4 regions of the Streptomyces sp. NPDC030143 genome follow, and region 3 is predicted to be linked to each of the others. Evidence: riboswitches for the same ligand, from Rfam matches in the RefSeq annotation. Region 3 holds a riboswitch; each other region holds the start of a gene.
The links. Region 3 has a riboswitch for cobalamin ahead of ACZ4YY_RS03285 (energy-coupling factor ABC transporter permease). Riboswitches for the same ligand answer to the same signal wherever they lie in the genome.
Positions count from the first base shown of each region.

Region 1: it holds a riboswitch for cobalamin, as region 3 does, so the genes downstream of both, ACZ4YY_RS12605 ((2Fe-2S) ferredoxin domain-containing protein) here and ACZ4YY_RS03285 (energy-coupling factor ABC transporter permease) in region 3, are expected to answer to the same signal.
Region 2: it holds a riboswitch for cobalamin, as region 3 does, so the genes downstream of both, ACZ4YY_RS32750 (ribonucleoside-diphosphate reductase subunit alpha) here and ACZ4YY_RS03285 (energy-coupling factor ABC transporter permease) in region 3, are expected to answer to the same signal.
Region 4: it holds a riboswitch for cobalamin, as region 3 does, so the genes downstream of both, ACZ4YY_RS00365 (cobalamin biosynthesis protein) here and ACZ4YY_RS03285 (energy-coupling factor ABC transporter permease) in region 3, are expected to answer to the same signal.

Region 1 covers NZ_JBVIAY010000005.1:449,158-451,345, forward strand. Annotated here, with positions in the region: gene ACZ4YY_RS12600 (GHMP family kinase ATP-binding protein) at 1-546, opposite strand, end outside; cobalamin riboswitch at 862-984, shown strand; gene ACZ4YY_RS12605 ((2Fe-2S) ferredoxin domain-containing protein) at 1,046-1,480, shown strand; partial or broken gene ACZ4YY_RS12610 (SDR family oxidoreductase) at 1,578-2,188, opposite strand, start outside.
Region 2 covers NZ_JBVIAY010000028.1:69,486-71,673, forward strand. Annotated here, with positions in the region: gene ACZ4YY_RS32750 (ribonucleoside-diphosphate reductase subunit alpha) at 1-805, opposite strand, end outside; adenosylcobalamin-variant (AdoCbl-variant) riboswitch at 942-1,040, opposite strand; gene mctP (monocarboxylate uptake permease MctP) at 1,367-2,188, opposite strand, start outside.
Region 3 covers NZ_JBVIAY010000002.1:26,537-28,724, reverse strand. Annotated here, with positions in the region: gene ACZ4YY_RS03295 (PP2C family protein-serine/threonine phosphatase) at 1-242, shown strand, start outside; gene ACZ4YY_RS03290 (ATP-binding protein) at 472-921, shown strand; cobalamin riboswitch at 1,004-1,186, shown strand; gene ACZ4YY_RS03285 (energy-coupling factor ABC transporter permease) at 1,217-1,918, shown strand; gene ACZ4YY_RS03280 (energy-coupling factor ABC transporter substrate-binding protein) at 1,915-2,188, shown strand, end outside.
Region 4 covers NZ_JBVIAY010000001.1:82,715-84,902, forward strand. Annotated here, with positions in the region: gene ACZ4YY_RS00355 (inorganic phosphate transporter) at 1-372, shown strand, start outside; gene ACZ4YY_RS00360 (hypothetical protein) at 416-637, shown strand; cobalamin riboswitch at 769-907, shown strand; gene ACZ4YY_RS00365 (cobalamin biosynthesis protein) at 1,012-1,956, shown strand; gene ACZ4YY_RS00370 (cobyric acid synthase) at 1,953-2,188, shown strand, end outside.

The DNA.
Region 1 (2,188 bases), on a different contig from region 3:
GAAGGCGGTGTGGAAGCCGATGTCGGTGCCGAGCCGGCGGACCACCCGGTGGCGGCCGCTGAGGTGCAGGGCGAACTCGTCGAGGAACACGCTGTCGGCCCGTTCGATCGCCGCCAGGACGCCGAGGACCACGTCCGCGTCGTACCGCAGGGCGAACAGCCGGAACAGACAGCGCAGGGTCGCCACGATGTCGGCTGTCGAACTGGCCATGCCCACGCCCACCTTCAGCTCGGAGTGGGTGCTCCAGCGGCCCGGCGGCAGGTCGAGTCCGAAGCGCTCCAGGAAGATCCGGGCGGCCTTCGCCGCCTTCTCCCCGAGCGGCAGCAGGTTCGGCGGCTCCGAGCCCGGGGTGAAGTGCACCCAGGCATGACGGTCCACGGGGAAGGACACCAGCGCGATGTCGGGATCGCCGCCCGCCCGCAGCGGGCCCTGGTACAGCTCGCCCAGGGTGCCGTGGCAGACACCGGAGACGGTACCGCTCGCCGGGGTGCGGGTCCCGCCCCGCTCCCCGGCGAGCGTGGCGGGAACCTGCGCGGGCACGATCACGTCCGACCTCCTGGTCACGAGCCCCGACAGGCACCGGAAAGGGGAGGGAGGTTTTCACGCGCACACCGTGCCGCCGTCCGTACCGCCGACCCGTCCACGAGGTTCCCTCTTGCGTCGCGGCCCCCGCAGTTCCGGTCGGACGGGGGCGTGAGCCGACTGCACGCCCGAGCATAGGCACCACCGTGCCCCGCGCCGCAGGGCGGGTGCCGCGTCCTTCCGACGGGTCGGCCGTCGACTCCGCGCGGGGTGCCACCCGGGGGTGGGGGCGAGCGGCGGATGGGGGATGATGGCCGACGACAGGGCGACGGCGGTCCGAGGAAGCCGGTGCGAATCCGGCGCGGTCCCGCCACTGTGATCGGCGAGCGGATCCCGACAGGCCACCGCCCCCGGACGGGGCGGGAAGGCCGGGACGAGCCTCGCCCCGAGAGCCAGGAGACTCACGTCGTCGCCTCCTCGACGGACACCGGGGCGGATCTCCCCGGAGAGGGGCGGGCCCGGTATGAACGGGACAACGGCCGACGGGGCGTTCGGCGACGGGGCGTCCGGCGACGAGGCGTCCGGCGACGAGGCGCCCGCGCGGGCGGCCGGGACGGCACCGTGCCGGGTCGTCGTGTGCCGGGACTGCTGCTGCGGCAGTCCCAAGGTGACCGGGGTCGATCACGCGGCGCAGACCGCCCGTCTGCGCGCGCAGGTGCCCGTGCGCATCTCCGCCTGCCTCGACGTGTGCGACCAGGCCAACGTCGTCGTGGTACAGCCCTCCGCCGCCGGCCGGGCCGCGGGGGCACGTCCCGTGTGGCTGGGACTCGTCAACGACCCCGACGCGACCGAGGACATCGCCGCCTGGGTGCGCGCGGGCGGCCCCGGCCTGGCCCCGCTGCCGGACATCCTCGAGCTGTACGTCTTCACCCCGCCAGGGCGCCGCACGGCCTCCTGAGGTCCGAGGCGCGCGGCGGTCCTCGGATCCGACGACCGCCGCCGGGAAGCGCGGGCTCTCCCGACGCGCGGGAGGCCCCTCGTCCGGAGGGCGAGCCCTACGCGAAGCCGCCGTTGCTCATCAGGAGCTGGCCGTTGACCCACTGGCCCTGCGGCGAGCAGAGGAAGTCGACGAGGTGGGCGGTGTCCTGCGGGGTGCCGAGCCGGTCGAGCGGGGTCCGGCCGATCACGGCGGCGCGCACCTCCTCGGTCATCCAACCGGTGTCCACCGGTCCCGGGTTGACGACGTTGGCGGTGACGCCGAGGTGGGCGAACTCGTGCGCGGCGGCCAGGGTGATGCGGTCCAGGGCGCCCTTGCTCGCACCGTAGGGAAGGTTGCCGACCGTGTGGTCGCTGGTGAGGGAGACGATCCGGCCGGTGCCCGGTGCGGCGGCGAACCGCCGGCCGAACTCGCGGATCAGCAGCCAGGTGGCGCGGGCGTTGACCGCGAAGTGCCGGTCGAAGCTCTCGACGGTGGTGTCGAGCAGACCGGAGTCGACCGACTCGCAGTGGCACATCACCAGGGCCGTGATGCCGCCCGACCTGTCCTCGACCTCGTCGAAGACCCGGGCCGGCCTCCGGGTCGGCGAGGTCCGCCTCGACGGCCGTGGTGGCGGCCCCGTGCCCGCCGAGGTCGTCGGCGATCGCCTCGGTCGCGCCGGGCTCGCCG
Region 2 (2,188 bases), on a different contig from region 3:
TGCCCCGGATCAGCGACCCCCGGGAGCGGATGCGGGAGTACGACAGTCCGATGCCGCCGGCGTGCTTGGAGAGGCGGGCCACCTGGTGGTAGCGGTCGTAGATGGAGTCCAGTTCGTCCAGCGGGGAGTCGAGGAGGTAGCAGGACGACATCTGCGGGTGCCGGGTGCCGGAGTTGAACAGCGTGGGGGAGGAGGGGAGGTAGTCCAGCCGGCTCATGAGCCCGTAGAGCGCGGACACCTCGTCGACCGACCGTGCCGTGTCGTCCTCGGCCAGACCGCTCGCCACCCGCAGCAGGAAGTGCTGGGGCGTCTCGATCACCTTGCGGGTGAGGGGGTGGCGCAGCAGGTAGCGGCTGTGGAGTGTGCGCAGGCCGAAGTAGCCGAAGCGGTCGTCGGCCGCCGGGTCGACCAACGCGTCGAGACGGGCCGCGTGGAGCCGGACGAACGCGGCGGTGCGGTCGGCGACGAGGCCCTCGCGGTGGCCGACGGCGACCGACTCGGTGAACGAGGTGACGCCTTGCGCGGCGGCCTCGGCGCGGATGCCGACGGTCAGCAGCCGGGCGGCCAGCTTCGAGTAGGCGGGGTCCTCCGAGATCAGGCCGGCGGCCGCCTCCGTGGCCAGCTCGCGCAGCTCCGTCTCGTCCGCCCGTGCGGACCGGCCGCGCAGCGCGGCGGCGGCGACCCGGCCGGGGTCGGCGTCGGGGAGGTCGGCGGTCAGCTCGGTCAGGGTCCGCAGCAGCGCGGCACCGGGACCGTCGTTCTCCGGCGCGGTGACGGAAGCCGGATCGGCTGGCGCGATGGTCACGTGGGGGCTCTCCCTCGCTGGGCACGGGGCCTTGCGAAGGGCGGGGGGCAGCACACGAGCGCACGCGGCGTCGCGTCCACCGGCCCATTCCGCGAGGCCCGGACGTCAGGGCACCCGGACCGGACGGCCGGGTGCGCTGTCGGCAGGACCTCGGACTGAACAGGCGTGCGGAAACACGCAAGTACACCGTTGCGGGACAGTTCCGGATTCGCACCGGATTCCCCTGCGGCGACAGCGAGCATGAGCATACATCTTGTGTCGGGGCGCGATGCCACCCCCAGATGTTGTGTCGCGCTGGTTTCAGAGCGTCAGTTCGTAGGTGAGGAGAGTGAGGTCGCCGAGGGCGGCGTACTCGGCGGGCTCCGCTTCTGCGATGAGCATGTCCATGGGGTGAGTGTTCACGACAACGGGCCGCCGTCAGTCCTGCTGCCGGCGGCCCGCTGCGGGGTGACGGGACCATCGGTCGGTGCACTGTGCCCCCTGGGCCGCGCGGCCTGGCGACGCGGCGGTGCACGTCACCGGACCACGCGGCCCGATCGGGCGCTCATGGTGCACGGACCCCTAATGCGTGGGCGTGCCCGCCGTGGCCGGCGGGAGTTCGATCTCGACGCCGGGGTCGCCGGCGTCGGCCGTGTAGTCCTCCGGCCTGGTCTCGTCGATGCCGTCGGGGGCGCCGGCGGCCCTGAAGGCGAAGGTGAGGACCACGGTGACGACCAGGTTGAGCACGAACGCCGTCAGACCGATGTAGCCGATCTCGCCGATGCCCGGGATCTCCTTCGACGAGCCGCCGAAGTGCTTCTGGGTCGGGGAGGCGACACCGTACGCGGCGACCGTGCCGTAGACCATGCCGACCGCCCAGCCGGCGAGCAGCGCCCAGCGGTGGAACCAGCGGGTGAACAGGCCGCCGACCAGGGCCGGGAAGGTCTGCAGGATCCAGATGCCGCCGAGGAGCTGGAAGTTGATGGCGACCGTCTTGTCCATGGTCAGGACGAAGGCCAGGGCGCCCACCTTCACCAGCAGCGAGACCAGCTTGGAGACCTTCGTCTCCTGCTCGGGCGTCGCGTCCGGCTTGATGAAGTCCTTGTAGACGTTGCGGGTGAAGAGGTTCGCCGCCGCGATCGACATGATGGCCGCGGGGACGAGCGCGCCGATGCCGATCGCCGCGAAGGCGACGCCCGCGAACCAGTCCGGGAACATGTTCTCGAACAGCTGCGGGATGGCCAGCTGGCCGTTGGTCACCTTCACACCCGCCGCGATCGCCATGAAGCCGAGCAGGGCGAGCAGGCCCAGCATCAGGGAGTACAGCGGCAGGATCGTGGTGTTGCGGCGGATCACCTCACGGCTCTTGGAGGACAGCGTCGCCGTGATCGAGTGCGGGTACAT
Region 3 (2,188 bases):
AGGAGTTCCGCGTCGAGCCGGGCGACCGCCTCGTCTTCGTCAGCGACGGCGTCCACGAGGCGGCCTCCCCCGGCGGCGAGGCGTTCGGGGACGGCGCGCTGGCCCGGGCGATCGCCGCCACCCGACTGCTGCCGGCCGCCGACGTGCCGGGCGCCATCCTGCGCGAGCTCACCGTCCACCGTGGCCGGCCCTCCCCGGACGACGACGCCCTGGTGGTCTGCCTGGACTGGCGCGGACGCTGATCCGAAGCCCCCGGCCCGCCGGACGGCCGCTGTTGTTCGCACCGCACCCCGACGCTAATGTTTGTCATACGGCAACGATCAGCCGGAGGCGTGCCGCCCGGCAGCCGCACGGTTCCGTGCGCAGGGAGACGATGCAGGTGTCGCGACGAACAACGCTCATCTCCCACCCGCACGGGAGCGGACGTCCGGCGGGCCCGGCCACCCGCGCAGCGGGCCGGGAAGCGGTCACGTGACCCCGGTCCCGGGACACGTCCTCGCGGCCACGCTGCCGATCGGTTCGGACGCGGATCTGGGCTGGGTGCGCCATCGGGTGCGGCAGGCCGCCGCGGGCCTCGGCTTCGGTCTCGTGCAGCAGACCAAGCTGGTCACCGCGGCCAGCGAGCTGGCCCGCAACACCCTGGTCCACGGCGGCGGCGGGTACGTCGAGATCGCTCCGCAGGACGACGACGGCCGACGCGGCCTGAGACTTGCCTTCACCGACACCGGCCCCGGAATCGGCGACCTCGACCTGGCGATGACCGACGGCTACACCACCGGCGGGGGCCTCGGCATGGGCCTGAGCGGGGCCCGCAGACTGGTGAACGAGTTCGCCGTCGACACCGAGGCCGGCCGGGGCACCACCGTCACCGTCCTCGCCTGGGCGCCGGGCCTCTCCCCGGCCGTCCCGGAACCCCGCTGAGGCGACGTGTGCGCCGGGGTGTGAGCCGCCGGACACCGTCCGCGCGCCCCCGTTGCCGCTTGTCACCACCCCTGTACGGGCACTACTGTCACCACGCCTTGGTGAACGGGAAATCCGGTGTGATGCCGGTGCGGCCCTCGCCACTGTGATCGGGAAGTCCGGCTCCGGCCCTCGCGGGCGGCCACTGGGTCCTCGGACCCGGGAAGGCGGAGTACGGGCGGTGGTACCCGTCAGCCAGGAGACCGGCCAAGGCGCGTCAACCATCCACGAGGTGCTGGAGAGGGTCTGCTGAGCCATGCACATTGCCGAGGGTTTCCTGCCTCCGGTGCACGCGGTCGCCTGGGGCGTCGCGTCGGCGCCGTTCGTCGTCCACGGAGTCCGCTCGCTCCAACGTGAGGTGCGGGAGCACCCGGAGAGCACGCTGCTCCTCGGTGCCTCCGGGGCCTTCACGTTCGTCCTGTCCGCGCTGAAGCTGCCCTCCGTCACCGGCAGTTGCTCGCACCCCACCGGCACCGGCCTGGGCGCGATCCTGTTCCGGCCGCCGATCATGGCGGTGCTGGGCACCATCACCCTGCTCTTCCAGGCGCTGCTGCTCGCGCACGGCGGCCTGACCACGCTCGGCGCGAACGTCTTCTCGATGGCGATCGTCGGCCCGTGGGCCGGTTACGGCATGTACCGGCTGCTGCGGCGCTACGGCGTGCCGCTGATGGTCGCGGTGTTCTTCGGGGCGTTCGTCGCCGACCTGTCCACGTACTGCGTCACCAGCGTGCAGTTGGCGCTCGCGTTCCCCGACCCGGGCAGCGGGTTCCTGGGCGCCCTGGGCAAGTTCGGGTCCATCTTCGCCGTCACGCAGATCCCGCTCGCGGTGAGCGAGGGCCTGCTCACGGTGCTGGTGATGCGTCTGCTGGTGCAGTCCAGCAAGGGCGAACTGACGCGTCTGGGCGTGCTCGTGACGGGCCGGCAGGCCCCGGCCGGAACGGAGGCGGCGGCCCGGTGAAGCGGAACACGAAGATCAACCTCCTGCTGCTGCTCGCGGTGCTGGCGCTCGCCGTGCTGCCCCTGGCCCTCGGGCTGGGCGACCACAAGGAGGAGCCCTTCGCGGGCTCCGACGGCGAGGCGCAGACGGCGATCACCGAGCTCGAGCCGGACTACGAGCCGTGGTTCTCACCGCTGTACGAGCCCCCGTCGGGCGAAATCGAGTCGGCGCTGTTCGCGGTCCAGGCCGCCCTCGGCGCGGGTGTCCTCGCCTACTACTTCGGGCTGCGGC
Region 4 (2,188 bases), on a different contig from region 3:
GGCCGCAAGGGCGGTGTCGTCCGCTGGTCCACCGCCACCCGGATGTTCGTCGCCTGGGGTCTGACCCTCCCGGCCGCGGCCCTGGTGGGCGCGCTCGCCGAGTACGTGACCGGCTTCGGCGACTGGGGCACGGCCCTGGTGGCGGTCTTCCTCGTCGGCTCCAGCGCCGCGATCTGGAAGATCTCCCGTCGCGAGGTCGTCGACCACACCAACGTCAACGACTCGGACGAGCCGGCCGGCGTGGTGACCCAGGCGATCGCCGCCGTGACGCCGCCCCCGGCGGGCCCGGTGGCCGAGGCGGGCCTGACGGCCACGATCGCCGCCCCCACGGCCGCCGAGCCGGCCCCGCCGGCCGCCACCACCACCGTCTGAACTGCGCGCACCCGGTTCCGCACCCGCTCAAGAAGGAATCACCATGAAGATCGACTGGGCTGCCCTCGGCTCCGTCTTCGGCGTCAGCCTCGTGGTCACCGTGGCCCTCGTCGGCCTGTTCACCCTCGGCATCACGGGCCTGTCGCGCCGCGAGCGCGCCGCCGCCCAGGGCGAGTCGGCGGCCCTCGCGGTCACCGCGGCCTACGCCTGCTTCGCGGCCTGCGCGGCGGCGGTGGCGTACGGGATCTCCCTGATCGTCGCCTGACGCACGACGCTCCTGCGTGGGCGGGGTGCGGGACGGTTCTCCGTCCCCCACCCCGCCTTTTCGTGCCCGGCCTACACCCGCGTGTGGGGTTCTGCACACTCTCCTCGCGCAGGTCAACGGCAAGTTGACGGCCCTTCCGGGGCCGTGGTGGACTGCCGGGGCCATGTACGGCGGCAAGAGAGGAAGCCGGTGCGAGTCCGGCGCGGTCCCGCCACTGTCACCGGGGGTTGCCCCCCGGGAGCCAGGAACTCTCACCGCCGGTCTCGTCGAACCAGGGCGTGGACACCCTGAGTGAGGACATACCGCCATGCTCGGCTGCCGTTCGAGGTCAAGCGCCGCAACTCCCCTCCGCCACCCCGCGGTCGGCTGAGCCGATGCGGGCCGATCGCGCCTTCGCGTACGGCGCCGCCGCCGGCCTCCTCGGCGACCTGCTGTTCGGCGATCCCCGCCGGGGGCATCCGGTCGCCGCGTTCGGGCGGGCCGCGGGCGCCGTGGAACGGGTGCTGTGGCGGGACCACCGGGGGTGGGGCGCGCTGCACACCGCGGTGTGCGCCGGGGGTGCCGTCGCGCTGGGTGCCGTCGCCGCGCGCGCGGCGCGTACCTCCCCCACCGCCTCCGTCGCCCTGACCGGAGTCGCCACCTGGGCCGTCGTCGGCGGGAGTTCCCTGGTGCGCGAGGCCCGGACCATCGGACGGGCGCTGGAGACCGGCGACGTGGAGACGGCGCGGGCCCGGCTGCCGCACCTGTGCGGGCGGGACCCGCAGGCCCTGGACGCCGACGGGATCGCCCGCGCGGTCGTCGAGTCCGTCGCCGAGAACACCTCCGACGCGGTGGTGGGGGCGCTGGTGTGGGGGGCCGTCGCCGGGGTGCCGGGGCTGCTCGGCTTCCGCGCCGTGAACACCCTCGACGCCATGGTCGGGCACCGGTCGCCACGCCATCGCCGCTACGGCTGGGCCTCGGCCCGGCTCGACGACGTCGCCGGCTGGCCGGGGGCGCGGCTGACGGCCGTCCTGGCGGCCGTCGCCGGGGACGATCCGCGGGGGGCCGTGCGGGCGTGGCGGGCCGATGCCCGCCGGCATCCCAGCCCCAACGCCGGTCCCGTGGAGGCGTCCTTCGCGGGCGCCCTCGGGGTGCGGCTGGGCGGGACGCTCTCCTACGGCGGCCGGGTCGAACACCGGCCGGTGCTCAACGGGGCGGCGGGGCGGCCCGTCGTCGCGCACGACATCGAACGCGCCGCACGGCTCTCCCGCCGTGTCGGTCTGCTCGCGCTCGGCGTGACGGTCGCCGGGCGGCTACTGACAAGGGGGCGTACGCGATGACCGGTGGGGGTCTCCTCGTGGCCGGCACCACCTCCGACGCCGGCAAGAGCGTCGTCACCGCCGGGATCTGCCGGTGGCTGGTGCGGCAGGGGGTGAAGGTCGCGCCGTTCAAGGCGCAGAACATGTCGCTGAACTCGTTCGTGACGCGGGAGGGCGCCGAGATCGGGCGGGCGCAGGCCATGCAGGCACAGGCCTGCCGGGTCGAGCCGACCGCGCTGATGAACCCGGTGCT